3 regions of the Pseudomonas sp. AC136 genome follow, and region 1 is predicted to be linked to each of the others. Evidence: predicted binding sites of a transcription regulator. Region 1 holds the regulator's gene; each other region holds the start of a gene.

Region 1 (4,757 bases):
TCAACTCCGGCGTGCGTACGGCCATCATCACCGGGCGCTCAACCCCAGTGGTTGAGCGTCGTGCACAGAACCTAGGCATTCAGCACTTGTACCAAGGTCGCGAAGATAAACTGGTGGTGCTCGATGAGCTTCTCGCCGAACTCGGCCTACAGTACGAAGACGTCGCCTACCTGGGTGACGACTTGCCAGACCTGCCGGCAATTCGCCGCGTTGGCCTGGGCATGGCTGTCGCCAACGCCAATGATTTTGTTCGCCAACATGCCCATGGTGTCACCCACGCCCGCGGCGGCGAAGGCGCGGCGCGGGAATTCTGCGAGCTGATCCTGCAGGCGCAGGGCAACCTTGAAGCGGCGCAAGCCGCCTATCTATAGAGCCGATCATGCTGCGCAAACTGCTTCTTACCTTATCGTTTGGCCTCGCGGCGCTGCTGGTAGCGGCGCTCGGCTATTGGAATCTGAACCCGGAAAGTTTGCTGGAGCAGAAACCACAGGCCAGCACCGACAACGCCGTGGACTTCTATGTGATCAACGCCAAAAGCGTCGAATTCCAAGCCGACGGCAAGCTGCACTACGAAATGACCAGCGATAAAGTCGAGCACTTGAAAGACAGCGACAAGAGCCTGGTGACCAAGCCGGACCTGCTGCTTTATCGCGGCGCCGCCGAGCCATGGCACGTTCAAAGCGAGCGTGGCGAAGTGGCGCCAGGCGGCACCGAAGTCGAGCTGATCGACAATGTGCGCATCGCCCGCACCGACGAAAAAAATCGCCCCACCATCATTACCAGCAGTCGCATGACCGTGTTCCCGGACAAGGAATTTGCGCAGACCCAGCAAGCCGTTAGAATCGAGGCCGCCAATGGAGTGACCACGGCTAACGGAATGAAAGCGTATTTGAAAGACAGCCGGGTGCTCCTGCTGTCCAACGTAAGAGGCCAGCATGAGGTTCGTTAATAAATTCTCCCTTCACACCCTGTCCTTGCTCATGAGTCTGGGTGCGGCGATTGCCAGCTCCAGCGCCTGGGCATTGCCAACGGACCGCGAGCAACCCATTCGTGTGCAGGCCGACAGTGCTGAACTCGACGACAAACAAGGCGTAGCCGTATACCGCGGCGACGTCGTCATTACCCAGGGCAGCATGAAGATCACTGGCCACACAGTGACCATCACGCAAAACGCCACGGGTGACATCGAAGTGTTCACCGCCGTGGGCACCCCCGCCTACTACGAGCAGAAGCCAGCGGTAGATAAGCAAATCGTCAAGGCCTACGGCCTGACCATCCAGTACTTCGCTGCTAAAGACCGCATCGTGCTGATCGACCAGGCCAAGGTGATTCAGGAAGGCAACACCTTCGAAGGCGAGAAAATCGTCTATGACACCCAGCGCCAGATCGTCAACGCCGGCCGCGCCAATGGCACCAACGTGACCACACCGCGCCCACGCATCGACATGGTCATTCAGCCCAAGAACAAACCCGCTGGCGCTCAACCAGCCGACAAACAGGCGCAGTAATGGCGACTCTCAAAGCCCAACACCTGGCCAAAGCCTACAAAGGCCGCCAGGTGGTTCGTGATGTCAGCCTGTCGATCGAAAGCGGCCAGATCGTTGGCTTGCTAGGTCCTAACGGCGCCGGCAAAACCACGTGTTTCTACATGATCGTCGGCCTGGTCAATGCCGATCAGGGCCGCGTCCTGATCGATCAGCAGGACGTCACCAGCCTGCCCATGCACGGCCGCGCGCGCGCCGGCATTGGTTATCTGCCGCAGGAAGCATCGATTTTCCGCAAGCTGTCGGTGGCCGATAACATCATGGCCATTCTGGAAACCCGCAAAGAGCTCGACAGCGCCAGCCGCCGCAAAGAACTCGAAAGCCTGTTGCAGGAATTTCACATCAGCCACATTCGCGACAACCTCGGCATGAGCTTGTCCGGCGGTGAACGCCGCCGTGTGGAAATCGCCCGTGCCCTGGCCACTGCGCCGAAATTCATCCTGCTCGATGAACCCTTCGCAGGCGTAGACCCCATCTCGGTCGGCGATATCAAGCAGATCATTCATCACCTCAAAGCCAAAGGCATTGGCGTGCTGATTACTGACCACAACGTGCGTGAAACCCTGGATATCTGCGAGACCGCGTACATCGTCAACGACGGCCAATTGATTGCCGAAGGCGACGCTGAAACCATCCTCGCCAACCAGTTGGTGAAAGAGGTTTACCTGGGTCACGAATTCCGCCTCTAAGAGCATTCTGTAGCCGCAATCAGATGCGCACTACAGACTTCGATTGAGGACTAGGCAAACGCCTCAGACTTAGGCATATAATTTGCTTCCTGGTGGCGCTTCGGCGCCCTCGTTGTGGAAGCGCGTATGCGCCGGCGAATAAGGTCTTAAGCCCCCTCCATGAAACCATCGCTCGTCCTAAAAATGGGCCAGCAGCTGACGATGACACCGCAGCTGCAACAAGCCATCCGCTTACTCCAACTGTCCACGCTGGATCTTCAACAAGAGATTCAGGAGGCGCTGGAGTCCAATCCCATGCTCGAACGCCAGGAAGAAGGCGAGGACTTCGATAACAGCGATCCGCTGGCCGATGGCGCCGAAAGCGCGCCGCCCGCGCCGAACAACGAAGAGTCCTACCAAGACACCAGCTACCAGGAAACCTCGGCACCTACCGTCGACAACCTGGAAGACGGCGAATGGGGCGAACGCATTCCCAATGAGCTTCCCGTCGACACGGCGTGGGAAGACATCTACCAAACCAGCGCCAGCAGCCTGCCCTCCAACGACGATGACGAGTGGGATTTCACCACCCGCACCTCGGCTGGCGAAAGCTTGCAAAGCCATATGCTCTGGCAGCTCAACCTGGCGCCGATGTCCGACAAGGACCGCCTGATTGCCGTCACCCTGATCGACTGCATCAACGACCAGGGCTACCTGGAAGAAACCCTCGAAGAAGTGCTGGAGGCGTTCGATCCGGAACTGGATATCGAACTGGACGAAGTCGAAGCCGTGCTGCACCGCATCCAGCAATTCGAACCCTCCGGCATTGGCGCCCGCGACCTGCGCGAATGCCTGTTGCTGCAACTGCGTCAGTTGCCAACAAAAACCCCATGGCTGCCCGAAGCGCAGCGCTTGGCCGGCGATTACCTCGACCTGCTCGGCAACCGCGATTACAGCCAATTGATGCGCCGCATGAAGCTCAAGGAAGACGAGCTGCGTCAGGTCATCGAACTGATTCAAAGCCTTAACCCGCGCCCGGGTTCGCAAATTGAACCGAGCGAGCCGGAGTACGTGGTGCCCGACGTGATCGTGCGCAAGCACAACGATCGCTGGCTGGTGGAGCTGAATCAGGAAGCCATGCCCAAGCTGCGGGTCAATCCGCAATACGCCGGCTTCGTTCGCCGCGCCGACTCCAGCGCCGACAACACCTTTATGCGCAATCAGCTGCAAGAGGCGCGTTGGTTTATCAAAAGTCTGCAAAGCCGCAACGAAACACTGATGAAAGTGGCCAGCCAGATCGTCGAGCACCAGCGCGGCTTCCTCGACTACGGCGACGAAGCCATGAAACCGCTGGTTCTGCATGACATCGCCGAAGCAGTGGGCATGCACGAATCAACGATCTCGCGCGTGACGACGCAAAAATTCATGCACACCCCGCGTGGCATTTACGAGCTGAAGTACTTCTTCTCCAGCCACGTCAGCACCTCCGAAGGCGGCGAATGCTCGTCAACGGCGATACGCGCAATCATCAAAAAACTGGTTGCGGCGGAAAATGCGAAAAAGCCGTTGAGTGACAGCAAGATCGCTGGTTTACTGGAGGCACAGGGCATTCAGGTAGCCCGTCGCACAGTCGCCAAATACCGCGAATCCCTCGGGATAGCGCCTTCCAGTGAACGTAAGCGACTGATGTAAACGCCTGACCCGGTTCGCCTGCGAACCTCGCTCTGGCAAGACGGCTACACTGATCCAAGGCCAAAGTGTTCCGGCGACAAGCCCGTTAGCTTGTCTCTTACACACGGCAATAAGGAGAAAGCGGTATGCAAGTCAACATCAGTGGACATCAGCTGGATGTGACCGACGCCCTACGCGACTACATCGACGAGAAGCTCAGTCGATTGGAACGCCACTTCGACAAGATCACCAACGTGCAAGTGACCATGGAGGTCGAGAAGCTCAAGCAGAAAATCGAAGCGACTTTGCACATCGCCGGGGGCGAAGTGGTCGCCAACGCCGAACATGACGACATGTACGCAGCCATCGATCTACTCACCGACAAACTCGACCGCCAACTTATCAAACATAAGGAAAAGCAACTGGGTCGCCTGCAAGGCGCCACAGCTCGCTGACACCACCCCAACCCATGATTCGACTTGAAAATATCCTGACCCCCGGCCGCTCCCTCGTGGGCGTGCCGGGCGGCAGCAAAAAGCGCGTACTCGAACAAATCGCCAACCTGGTCGCCCGCGAATTGCCCGACCTCGACGGCCAAGACATTTTCGAAAGCCTGGTGGCGCGCGAGAAACTCGGCTCCACCGGTTTTGGCAATGGCATCGCCATTCCCCATTGCCGCCTGCCGGGCTGCACGGCTCCCATCAGCGCCCTGCTGCGTCTCGATTCCGCTGTCGATTTCGACGCCATTGACGGTGCGCCGGTCGACTTGCTGTTTGTGCTGCTGGTGCCCGAAGCGGCAACCGATGAGCACTTGGAATTGCTTCGCCAGATCGCCAGCATGCTTGATCGCAGCGAGGTTCGTGACCAATTGCGC
Region 2 (4,757 bases), 1.1 Mb from region 1:
CCAGCACCACATTGCCGCTGCGGTAGGTCGAGAGCAGACCCGGCACACCGAGCATGGAGTCGGGGTTGAATGCCAATGGGTCGAGGAAGGCGTCGTCGAGACGGCGATAAATCACATCCACCTGCTTGGCGCCGGCGGTGGTGCGCATAAAGACTTTGTCGTCGCGCACGAACAAGTCGGCGCCTTCGACCAGTTCCACGCCCATTTCACGGGCCAGAAACGCGTGCTCGAAATATGCACTGTTAAAGCGCCCAGGCGTCAGCACCACCACGTTGGGGTTATCCAGCGGGCTGGAGCTTTTCAGGGTGTCGAGCAGCAAATTGGGGTAGTGGTCAATGGGCAGCACGCGCTGGGCGGCGAACAGCTCGGGGAACAGGCGCATCATCATTTTGCGGTCTTCGAGCATGTAGCTCACGCCGCTGGGGGTGCGCAGGTTGTCTTCGAGCACGTAGTACGTGCCGTCGCCGTCGCGCACCAAGTCGACGCCCGAGATATGCGCGTACAGATCGCGATGCAGATTCAGCCCCTGCATCGCCAGCTGGTAACCCTCGTTGGCCAGCACCTGCTCGGCCGGAATGATGCCGGCTTTGATAATGCGCTGGTCGTGGTAGAGGTCGGCGAGAAACATGTTCAGCGCCTGCACCCGCTGGATGCAGCCGCGCTCGACAATGCGCCACTCACTGGCCGGAATGCTGCGCGGAATGATGTCGAAGGGAATAAGCCGCTCGGTGCCTTGGTCGTCGCCGTACAAGGTGAACGTGATGCCAGCGCGGTGAAACAGCAGATCAGCTTCGCGGCGGCGCTGCGCCAGCAACTCATCCGGGGTGTCGGCCAACCAGCGCGCGAACTCCCGGTAATGCGGACGGCATTCGCCGTTCGCCAGGTACATCTCGTCATAAAAGGTGCGGGTCATGCCGTACTCCTTGTCACCCGGACGTGCATAGGTATTGCAAAGCCCGAGCCATCCGTCTTATTCGTTAGATATCAATCACTTGAAAATAAGACACTTACCCTGCGCACCATAATCGCGCATTCCTTGACGCACCGTGCGTGGCCACGCCCTGTTGCGCGGCACCCTTGAAGATAGCCGCTTCGCTTGGGTGTTTCCTTATGACCAGTGGAGTTGGGGTTGATTGCAATTAAATATGGGGGATGGCTTCGAGGATCGGCGCGGTCGACGGTTGGGGTTCCAGGTTCGTTCAGGTAATGGTGCTCGCCATGCAAGCCTGGATCCCGAATCGTCGGACCGCCGCCTTCGCGAGGATGACGGTGGTTTTGAGGGATGGCCGTGTGTCAACTGACGCATTGCAGGTGTACAGAAATTCCAAACTAAACCTCCGTCATTCCCGCGAAAGCGGGAATCCAGTATTTCGGAAGGATCGCCTTTCCCTGAACGACTCTGGATCCCGAATCGTCGGACCGCCGCCTTCGCGAGGATGACGGAGGTTTTGGTGATGGCCGTGTGCCAACTGACGCATTGCAGGTGTACGACACCCTAAAAACATACACCCGTCATTCCCGCGAAAGCGGGAATCCAGTATTTCGGAGGAATCGCCATTCCCTGAACGACTCTGGATCCCCGCGTTCGCGAGGATGACGGAGGTTTAGAGGGATGACTGGGTGTCGACTGAAACACCGAAGGAGCACGACAACCACAAACAAAACACCCCCCACCTCACCCAAACGCCAACCCCAACCACCGCCGATAAAACCCCTCCGCCACCGCATTCAACGCCGCCACTTTCTCCGGCAAATCCTCAAGCATCTTGCGTTTCGACTGCTGACTCGGCTGGGTCTCATCCAGCAGATGCTCAAAGTCGTTCAGCCACAGGCGCACCAGTTCTTCGGTCATTTCCGGGTGCCCCTGCAGGGCGAGAATCTTGTCGCCCCAGGCAAACGCCTGGTTGGGGCACCACGGGCTGGAAAGTAGTCGCTGGGCGCCAGGTGGCAGGTCGAAGGTGTCGCCATGCCATTGGTAAATCGGAAATTCGTCCGGCAGATGTTGCAACCATGGGCTGGGCTCGGCCTGGATGGCCTGCCACAGCGGCTGCCAGCCGATTTCCCGGTAAGGCATGCGGTGCACTTGCGCGCCCAGCGCCCTGGCCAGCAGTTGGCCGCCGAGGCAATGACCGATCAGGGGAATGTCGCGGGCTATAAACCGTTGCAACGCCGCAATCTCTACGTCCAGCCACGGCAAGGGATCATTGACGCTCATGGGGCCGCCCATGATGGCCACGGCTTTGGGCCGCTCCAGGTCGTAACCGTCAAGCTCGTCAAGGTCGGCGCGCAGCACGGAAAAATCCAGCTGGCGCTCGTCGAGCACCCGCGCCAGGTAGCCCGGCGGGCAATAGTCGACGTGGGTAAGAATCAGAATGTCGCTCATCGCTGAACCGCCTCTTTTTTCCACCTGATCAGGCAAACCTCGTGCCGAGGCAGAGTCAGCGTTTCAGAAAAGTGTCGCCGGGCACCGACCCGCTTGTGGCCGGCCGGTGCATTCGCGGTGTGGCGCCTGTTATTGGCGGGTCAGACCCGCAACCCTTTGAGTTCCTGCGTAACACCCCAGCCGTCGAGCACGCCACCCAACGGGGCGACCATCGACTCCAAGTCATGTTCGAACGCACCAATGCCGTCATAGGTGGCGTACATGACTTTGCTGATCAACACGTGCCAGGCGCCGTCATCACGCTCGCTCACCTGGGCATTGAGTACTTCACTGCGGAATTTTTTCGCCACCATGCGGGCCCGCTCCTCGTCGGGAAAAATGGCGTAGAACTCGATTGGGTGGATGCGGGCAAAGTCGAAGCCGCCCTCTTTCATCCGGCGCAACACATTGCTGCTGATGTCGTTATGGCTTGCTGTGCTCATGATGCGACCCCCTCACATGCGATGGATGGTTTGACCGCTTTCCCATTGCTGCTGCCAGCTGACTGCGCTGACGTCGCGACAGATCCGAAAGACCCATCACCCGAGGCTTGTTGCATTTGCGTACTGCGGCGTAGAGCGTGTGCTAGCGGGCGCCCAGCGAGGACGCCCTGTTTCAGCGTAGTGCCTTTCCCACATTTGTGCAGCTTTGGTTACAGACCTTTGCGTTCTGCGATGGCCGCAAAGCGCGTCTGAATAAAACTCGAAACCCGCGTCATGGCCAGATCGGCGATATCCAGCAAGCCGGCGTGGGCCTGAAAAACATGCCAACAACCGGGATAGCGTTGCAGGTGAACATCCACGCCGGCTGCGGTGGCGCGCTCGGCCAGACGCAGGCTGTCGTTGAGCAGCACTTCGTCTTCGCCGACCTGAATAAGCAGGGGCGGCAAGCCGCTCAGGTCGGCGTAAACCGGCGACAGAAACGGGTCGCGACGGTCAACACTCGGCGGGCAAAACAGCGAGCCGGCCTGGTGGATCCAGGCCAGGCTCAGCAATGGATCGCCCGCTGGCGGCTGGTGCAACTGGCTGAGACTGGCGTCGGTCAGCGGCGAGAAACACACCAGCGCCGCCGGCATGGGCAGCCCGTTTTGCTTGATGCGCAAGGCCAGGCCGAGCGCCAGATTGCCGCCAGCCGAATCGCCGCCAAGCATAATTTGCTCGCTGCCATAACCTTGAGCCAACAGCGCCTTATAGGCCGCCAGGCCATCGTCGAGCCCGGCGGGAAACGGGTGCTCAGGCGCCAGCCGATAATCCAGTGCGCACACCGCCATTTTTCCGCGTTTGGCTAGGTGGCCGGTGATGGCGCGGTGGGTGGCAGGCGAGCCGATCAGGTATCCACCGCCGTGGAAATACAGCATCACCCGCTCGCCGCCCTCCTCCGGGCGCTGCCATTCACAGGCGCGCCCCGCCAGCGTTGCAGACTCAAGCCGCACGCCGCGCGGCGTTATGGTCGACTTGGTCAGCACGCGCAGCACCATGCGCTGCCCGGCAATGGGCATGGCCGGGCGGATAAGGCCGCGAAAGAACAGGATCATGCTGGTACGCAACACACGGGCTAACACGCGCTGGCTCAAACGCGGCGGTTCAACGAATGCAGTCATAGTGGGCAAGCTCCGGGCGACGGGTTTGGTGGCGGTAAGTAAAGGTGAAGCCAGGCCAGTTATTGGTGTTCTTGCCACTGGCGGTCTTGTACCAACTGTCACAGCCCTGCTGCCAGATCGAACGGTCGATGGCCTTGTGCAGGGACTGGTTGAACTGCGCCTGCACCGTGGGTTTGAGGTCCATGTAGCGCAGTTGATGCTGCTGCAGTTGCTGAAGGCAGCCGAGCACATAGCTGAACTGGCTTTCGAGCATGTAAATGATCGAGTTGTGGCCAAGGTTGGTGTTCGGCCCATACAGAATGAACAGGTTGGGAAAGCCGCTCACGCTGATGCCCAGATAGGCCTCGGCGCCCTCCTTCCAGGCGGCATTGAGGTCGCGCCCGTTGAGTCCGGTGATGTGCATGGGCGCGAGGAAATCGGTGGCGGCGAAGCCGGTGCCGTAGATGATCGCGTCCACCTCGCGCTCGCGGCCGTCGGCGGTGCGTATGCCGGTGGCGGTCACCGCTTCGATCTCCTCGCCCACCACCTCGACGTTGGCCCGCGCCAGTGCCGGAAAGTAGTCGTTGGAAATGAGGATGCGCTTGCAGCCCATGGGGTAATCGGGTGACAGGCGCTGACGAAAAGCAGGATCGGCAATGCTGCGGTTCAAATGCAGGCGAAAGCGCAGCTGCATGGGTTTCATCAGCTTGGGCACCACGGTAAACGCCAGCACCCGCGCCTCGTGCTGGATGTATT
Region 3 (4,757 bases), 2.8 Mb from region 1:
ACGTCCATGGTCATGCCTTGCTGCGTGAACATCTCACGCAGGCGGTGCATGGACTCTGTCACCGCATCGCGTACCGCCATGTGCGGGCTGGCAAAGGTCACTTGGGTGGCGGCGTCCTGAGCCATGTTGATGCGCACTTCCAGGCGGCCAAGGTCTGGCGGATCGAGCTGAATGTCGGCCGATTTCAGGTTCTGGCTGGACATCCACATCACTTTGTCGACCACGTCTTCGGTCCACACGCCCTGCTGCATCGACACCGGCGCGCCTGGCACCAGCGGCGTGCGCTGCGCCTGGGTGACCTGCTGATTGACCGCCTGATTCAACGCGCTGAGCTTGTTGGCAAACGAATCGCTGGGCACATCGACGCTGCTGTCTTTCAACGCCTCGATGCTGTCTTTGCCGTTATCCAGCAAACCCAGCTCGTCGGTAATCTGGCTTTCGCCGCCTTCGGTTTTGCCCGTCAGCTGCGCCATGGCAGCGGCGAAATCCTGGCCACCGGTTTGCCCAGCCTGGGCGGCGGATGGATTGCTGCCGCCCTTCTGATTCGCCGCTTGCGCCTTGGCCGCCAGGTCGAGCACCAGGTCGACGCCCGGCAACTCGCTCATGGCATCCACTTGCGGGTCGTGGCCGGTGTCTTCGGTTTGCGTGATTTGTGGCGTCACCATGCCGGTGAGCGACAACGGAATGTCGAGCGTTTCTTCGCCCTCCCCCGTGGTCGGCAGCGCCGTGTCTTCGGTGGTCGGCTGCTGCATCTGCTGCCCGGCCATGGCCAGCAGAATCATCGGATCGATTACCGGCTCGCCGACTGCCGGCTCGGTCGGCAAGGGATTGCCGCTATCGGCAACGGCCGGCTCGTCCGTGGTTGCCGCTGTAGCAGTTTGCTCGGCGGGTTTGCTGTCGTCAGCCTTGTCGTTGGACTTGGCATTTTTGGACTTGGCGGCCGCTTCATTACGGTCGACAGCCTTGTCCTGACGCTCCTTGGCATACACCTTGGCGAAGCTGGAAGCATCGTCCTTGCTGGGCTCGGCCTGTTTAGGCTGAGACTTTGCAGGCGCTGCTTGCGGCTTGGCCACAGGGGCGGAATTCAGAAGTGGATCTGAGGCAACGGACATTTAGCACTCTCTCCGTGCGGGTGGGTCGTGATGGAGAGATAGCAAGGGATGGGCCAACTTTGCGTCGCCCGTGTTTTGCGTAGGAGCCAGCTTGCTGGCGAACCGTGGAAAAGGCGCTGAACGAGGTTTGCAGGGTTCGCCAGCAAGCTGGCTCTTACAACGACGAAAACCGCTGACGCTCGGACTTCAGCAAAATGCGCACAATGGCGAATTCCCGTTCGATCTGCTCCAGCACCGCAGGCGCATCCGCCAGTACGGTGGCGCTGCGCGAATCGTCTTCCAATTGCTTGCACAGGTTCGCCAACAGCGGCGCGCCCATGTTGCTGCAGCTGCCTTTAAAGCTGTGGGCCGCCAGGCGCAGTTCGTGGGCATCGTTGTTGGCGAGGGCTTGGTGGAGCAGGCGTAGGCGTTCTTCGGAGTCGGCGATAAAGGTATCCAGCAGCAAGGGATACTCAGCCTCCATGATGTCCTGTAGGCCGGCCAATACCGCACTGTCGAGATGAATGTCAGCCACCGGAACGCTCCCTGAGCAAAACGCTCAAGATTATGCCTGATCGATCCACGAGAACTCCACGCTCACCCCGCGTCCGTCGTCTGCCCAGGTCGAGCGGTCGCTTAGCCGACGGATCAGGCTCAGCCCGCGCCCTGACAAGCTTTGCGCGGTGCGCTGGCGTTCCAGAATGGTCGACACATCGAAGCCGGGGCCGCTGTCTTCGACCTTGACCACCAGGCGCCCACCGTTGGCTTCGGGCAGCAGTTGCAAGTGAAAGCGCACGTAGCCGTGGTCCAGCTCGGCCAGGCGCAGGCTGCGTTGGCGGTAGTACTCGGCAAAGCCGGCGGCATCGCATTTGAGCCGTGAATCCAAACCCAACACGCCGTGTTCAAGGGCATTGGAGTACAGCTCGGCGAGCACGCTGTATAACGCGCCACCCTGGAAACGCAGGCCGTGCACTTCCAGCAGCAGTTGCAAGAGGAACGGCAAAGGATTGAAGCGTTTGAGGGTTTGCGCGCGGAATTCGAAGCTGGCGGCCCAGTCCAGCGGGCTGCTGTGGCCGTTGTCGACAAATGCCAGTGCCGGGCGCGGCAAGGAGTCGGGTTCGACCATGCACACTTCAACCATGCTGACGTCGTCATGCGCCTCACCGCGAAAGGCGGTGAGCGCTTGCTGGATTTCCTCAAACAGCAGGTCGGGTTGGCGATTGGCAGCGAATACATTCAGCAGCCGCGACTCGCCAAACATCTGCTCGCCCGGATTGGCCGTTTCCAGCACGCCATCGGAGAGCAGGAACACGCGGTCGCCCAGCTCCATCGGATAGATTTCGCAGGCGTCTTTGAAGTCCGCCGGGTCCAGCACGCCAAGCGGCAAATGCCGCGACACCAACGGCAAACGCTCGCCGGTAGCGATGCGATGCAGGTAACCGTCCGGCAGACCGCCGTTCCACACTTCGCACACGCGGCGCTGAAAACTGATGTTAAGCAGCGTGGCGCAGCAGAACACGCCCACCGGCAGAATGCGTTTGAGCTTGGCGTTTACCTCGCGAAGAATTTCCGTCAGCGAATATCCCTTGGCAGTCATGCCGTAGAACACTTCGGCCAGCGGCATGGCGCCGATTGCGGCCGGCAAGCCGTGGCCGGTGAAGTCGCCGAGCAGCACATGCATACCGCCCGAGGGCTTGAACGCGGCCAGCAGCAGGTCGCCGTTGAACACCGCAAACGGCGATTGCAGGTAACGAATGTTGGGCGCGTTCAGGCAGCCCGAGTGGGCCACTTTGTCGAATACCGCTTTGGCCACGCGCTGCTCGGTGAGCAGGTGCTCGTTGTGCCGGGCAATCAGGTCGCGCTGTTCCAGCACGGTGGCCTGCAACCGGCGCAGACGGTCCATGGCTTTGATCTTGGCTTCGAGAATGACGCGGTTGTAAGGCTTGGCCAGAAAGTCGTCGCCGCCGGCGTCGAGGCAGCGCACCAGCGCTTCGCCCTCGGTCAGCGAGGTGAGAAAGATGATCGGCACCAGCGCTTCGCCGGCCTTGAGTTTGATCCGTCGCGCCGCCTCGAAGCCGTCCATCACTGGCATCAAGGCGTCCATCAGCACCAGGTCAGGCCGCTCCTGCTCGAACATCGCCACCGCTTCCAAACCATTGGCGGCGGTGATGACGCGATGGCCCTGACGGCTGATGATGCTCGACAACAACATGCGGTCGGCCGCGTTGTCTTCGGCAATCAGTACGGACAGGCGCGGATCCAGCGGCATGGTGTCAGATGATCTTGAACAGCTGTTCGAAGTTGGAGATCGCGAGAATTTTGCGCACGTCGGCGTTGCAATTCACCAGGCTGATCTGCGCGTTGTCGCCACCGGCATGGTCACGCAACAGCAGCAACATGCCGAGCGCCGAGCTATCCAAATAGGTGGTGTGGTCCAGGTCGACCACATAGCGTTTGGGCGTTACGTTCACGCGCTCGTAAGAGTCGCGAAACGCCTGATGGGTGCCAAAATCGAAACGTCCTTGAATGCGGATGGTCAGCTCTTGCCCGTCGTCAGACGGTAATGAAGTGATGGCCATGAGAAGCTCCCCTACCCCAAATGAATCTGGTTATTTATAAATAAGAAAAAACAAACGGTTGTGGCTTTTCCTCACTCTAGCAGCTGAATTCAATCACGCTCACGTTGCAGTAAACGCTGTGATAACTCGTCGAGTAATTTCTGCTCGCGCTTGTCGGCGGCCACCCGCGCTTCGTCCATGTACTTCTGCACCAGCTTGCGCAGCCCTTCGAGCCGCGCGTATTTCTGCTGCCACAACTCGCGGGCCTTATCGAGGTTGGTGCGGTGCCAGTCGACGCTCTGGTTCTGCTGTTTGATGGCGGTTTCCAGCTGCGCCAGAAAGCGCTGGTAGTTCATCATCCACTGCCCCGACACGCCGTTGCGGCCTTCGGTAATCCACTGCTGCTGGTAATCGCCCAGGTAGCGGTGCAGGTCGCTGAGTTTGCCTTCGGCCTGGTTCATCAGGGTTTGGCATTGGCCCAGGGCCCGTGCGGCTTCACGCTCTTCGCGTTCGGCCATGTCGACCACCGGGGCCAGACGTGACGCTCTGCTTGGCAACGCCATTTAGTACAACGTCCTTAGCAACCCATCAGCGCGGCGGCGCGGGTGCGAATACCGCTGCGAGTGCGTCTTTGCTTTGCTGCAGGCTTTCATTGTCGTTAAGCCCCTGGCGCAGGTAATTGACCATCGCGGCGTGCCGGGAAATGGCCAGGTCGGTTTCCGGATCGCCGCCGGGCACGTAGGCGCCAACGCTGATCAGGTCGCGACTTTGTTGGTAGCGCGACCACAACTGCTTAAAGCGTTGGGCGTTGCGCATATGGTCAGCGTCGACCACCGCCGGCATTACCCGGCTGATGGACGCTTCAATATCAATGGCCGGGTAATGCCCTTCTTCGGCCAAGCGCCGCGACAGCACGAAGTGGCCATCGAGCACACCACGCGCCGAGTCGGCGATGGGGTCTTGTTGGTCATCACCCTCTGACAACACAGTGTAGAAGGCGGTGATCGAGCCACCACCGGCTTCGGCATTCCCGGCGCGTTCCACCAGCTTGGGCAGCTTGGCGAACACCGACGGCGGATAACCCTTGGTGGCCGGTGGCTCACCGATG

Evidence for each region. The regulator sigma-54, encoded in region 1, starts transcription at its own class of promoters, with help from an activator protein. The targets are predictions, from matches to a motif close to ANTGGCATNNANNTTGCTNT.
Region 2: the regulator sigma-54 is predicted to act here: its motif matches at 947-966, upstream of ACZZZU_RS04945 (circularly permuted type 2 ATP-grasp protein).
Region 3: the regulator sigma-54 is predicted to act here: its motif matches at 1,151-1,170, upstream of ACZZZU_RS22555 (flagellar hook-length control protein FliK).

The regions. Positions count from the first base shown of each region.
Region 1 is NZ_OZ409865.1:2,186,222-2,190,978, forward strand. Features, by position in the region: gene ACZZZU_RS09900 (KdsC family phosphatase) at 1-371, shown strand, start outside; gene lptC (LPS export ABC transporter periplasmic protein LptC) at 380-949, shown strand; gene lptA (lipopolysaccharide transport periplasmic protein LptA) at 936-1,508, shown strand; gene lptB (LPS export ABC transporter ATP-binding protein) at 1,508-2,233, shown strand; gene ACZZZU_RS09920 (RNA polymerase factor sigma-54) at 2,393-3,904, shown strand; gene hpf (ribosome hibernation-promoting factor, HPF/YfiA family) at 4,030-4,338, shown strand; gene ptsN (PTS IIA-like nitrogen regulatory protein PtsN) at 4,353-4,757, shown strand, end outside.
Region 2 is NZ_OZ409865.1:1,104,335-1,109,091, forward strand. Features, by position in the region: gene ACZZZU_RS04945 (circularly permuted type 2 ATP-grasp protein) at 1-913, opposite strand, end outside; gene ACZZZU_RS04950 (type 1 glutamine amidotransferase) at 1,676-2,383, opposite strand; gene ACZZZU_RS04955 (ribonuclease E inhibitor RraB) at 2,524-2,865, opposite strand; gene ACZZZU_RS04960 (alpha/beta hydrolase) at 3,075-4,022, opposite strand; gene ACZZZU_RS04965 (flavin-containing monooxygenase) at 4,006-4,757, opposite strand, start outside.
Region 3 is NZ_OZ409865.1:5,027,185-5,031,941, reverse strand. Features, by position in the region: gene ACZZZU_RS22555 (flagellar hook-length control protein FliK) at 1-1,112, opposite strand, end outside; gene ACZZZU_RS22550 (Hpt domain-containing protein) at 1,267-1,626, opposite strand; gene ACZZZU_RS22545 (SpoIIE family protein phosphatase) at 1,657-3,360, opposite strand; gene ACZZZU_RS22540 (STAS domain-containing protein) at 3,365-3,670, opposite strand; gene fliJ (flagellar export protein FliJ) at 3,760-4,212, opposite strand; gene fliI (flagellar protein export ATPase FliI) at 4,238-4,757, opposite strand, start outside.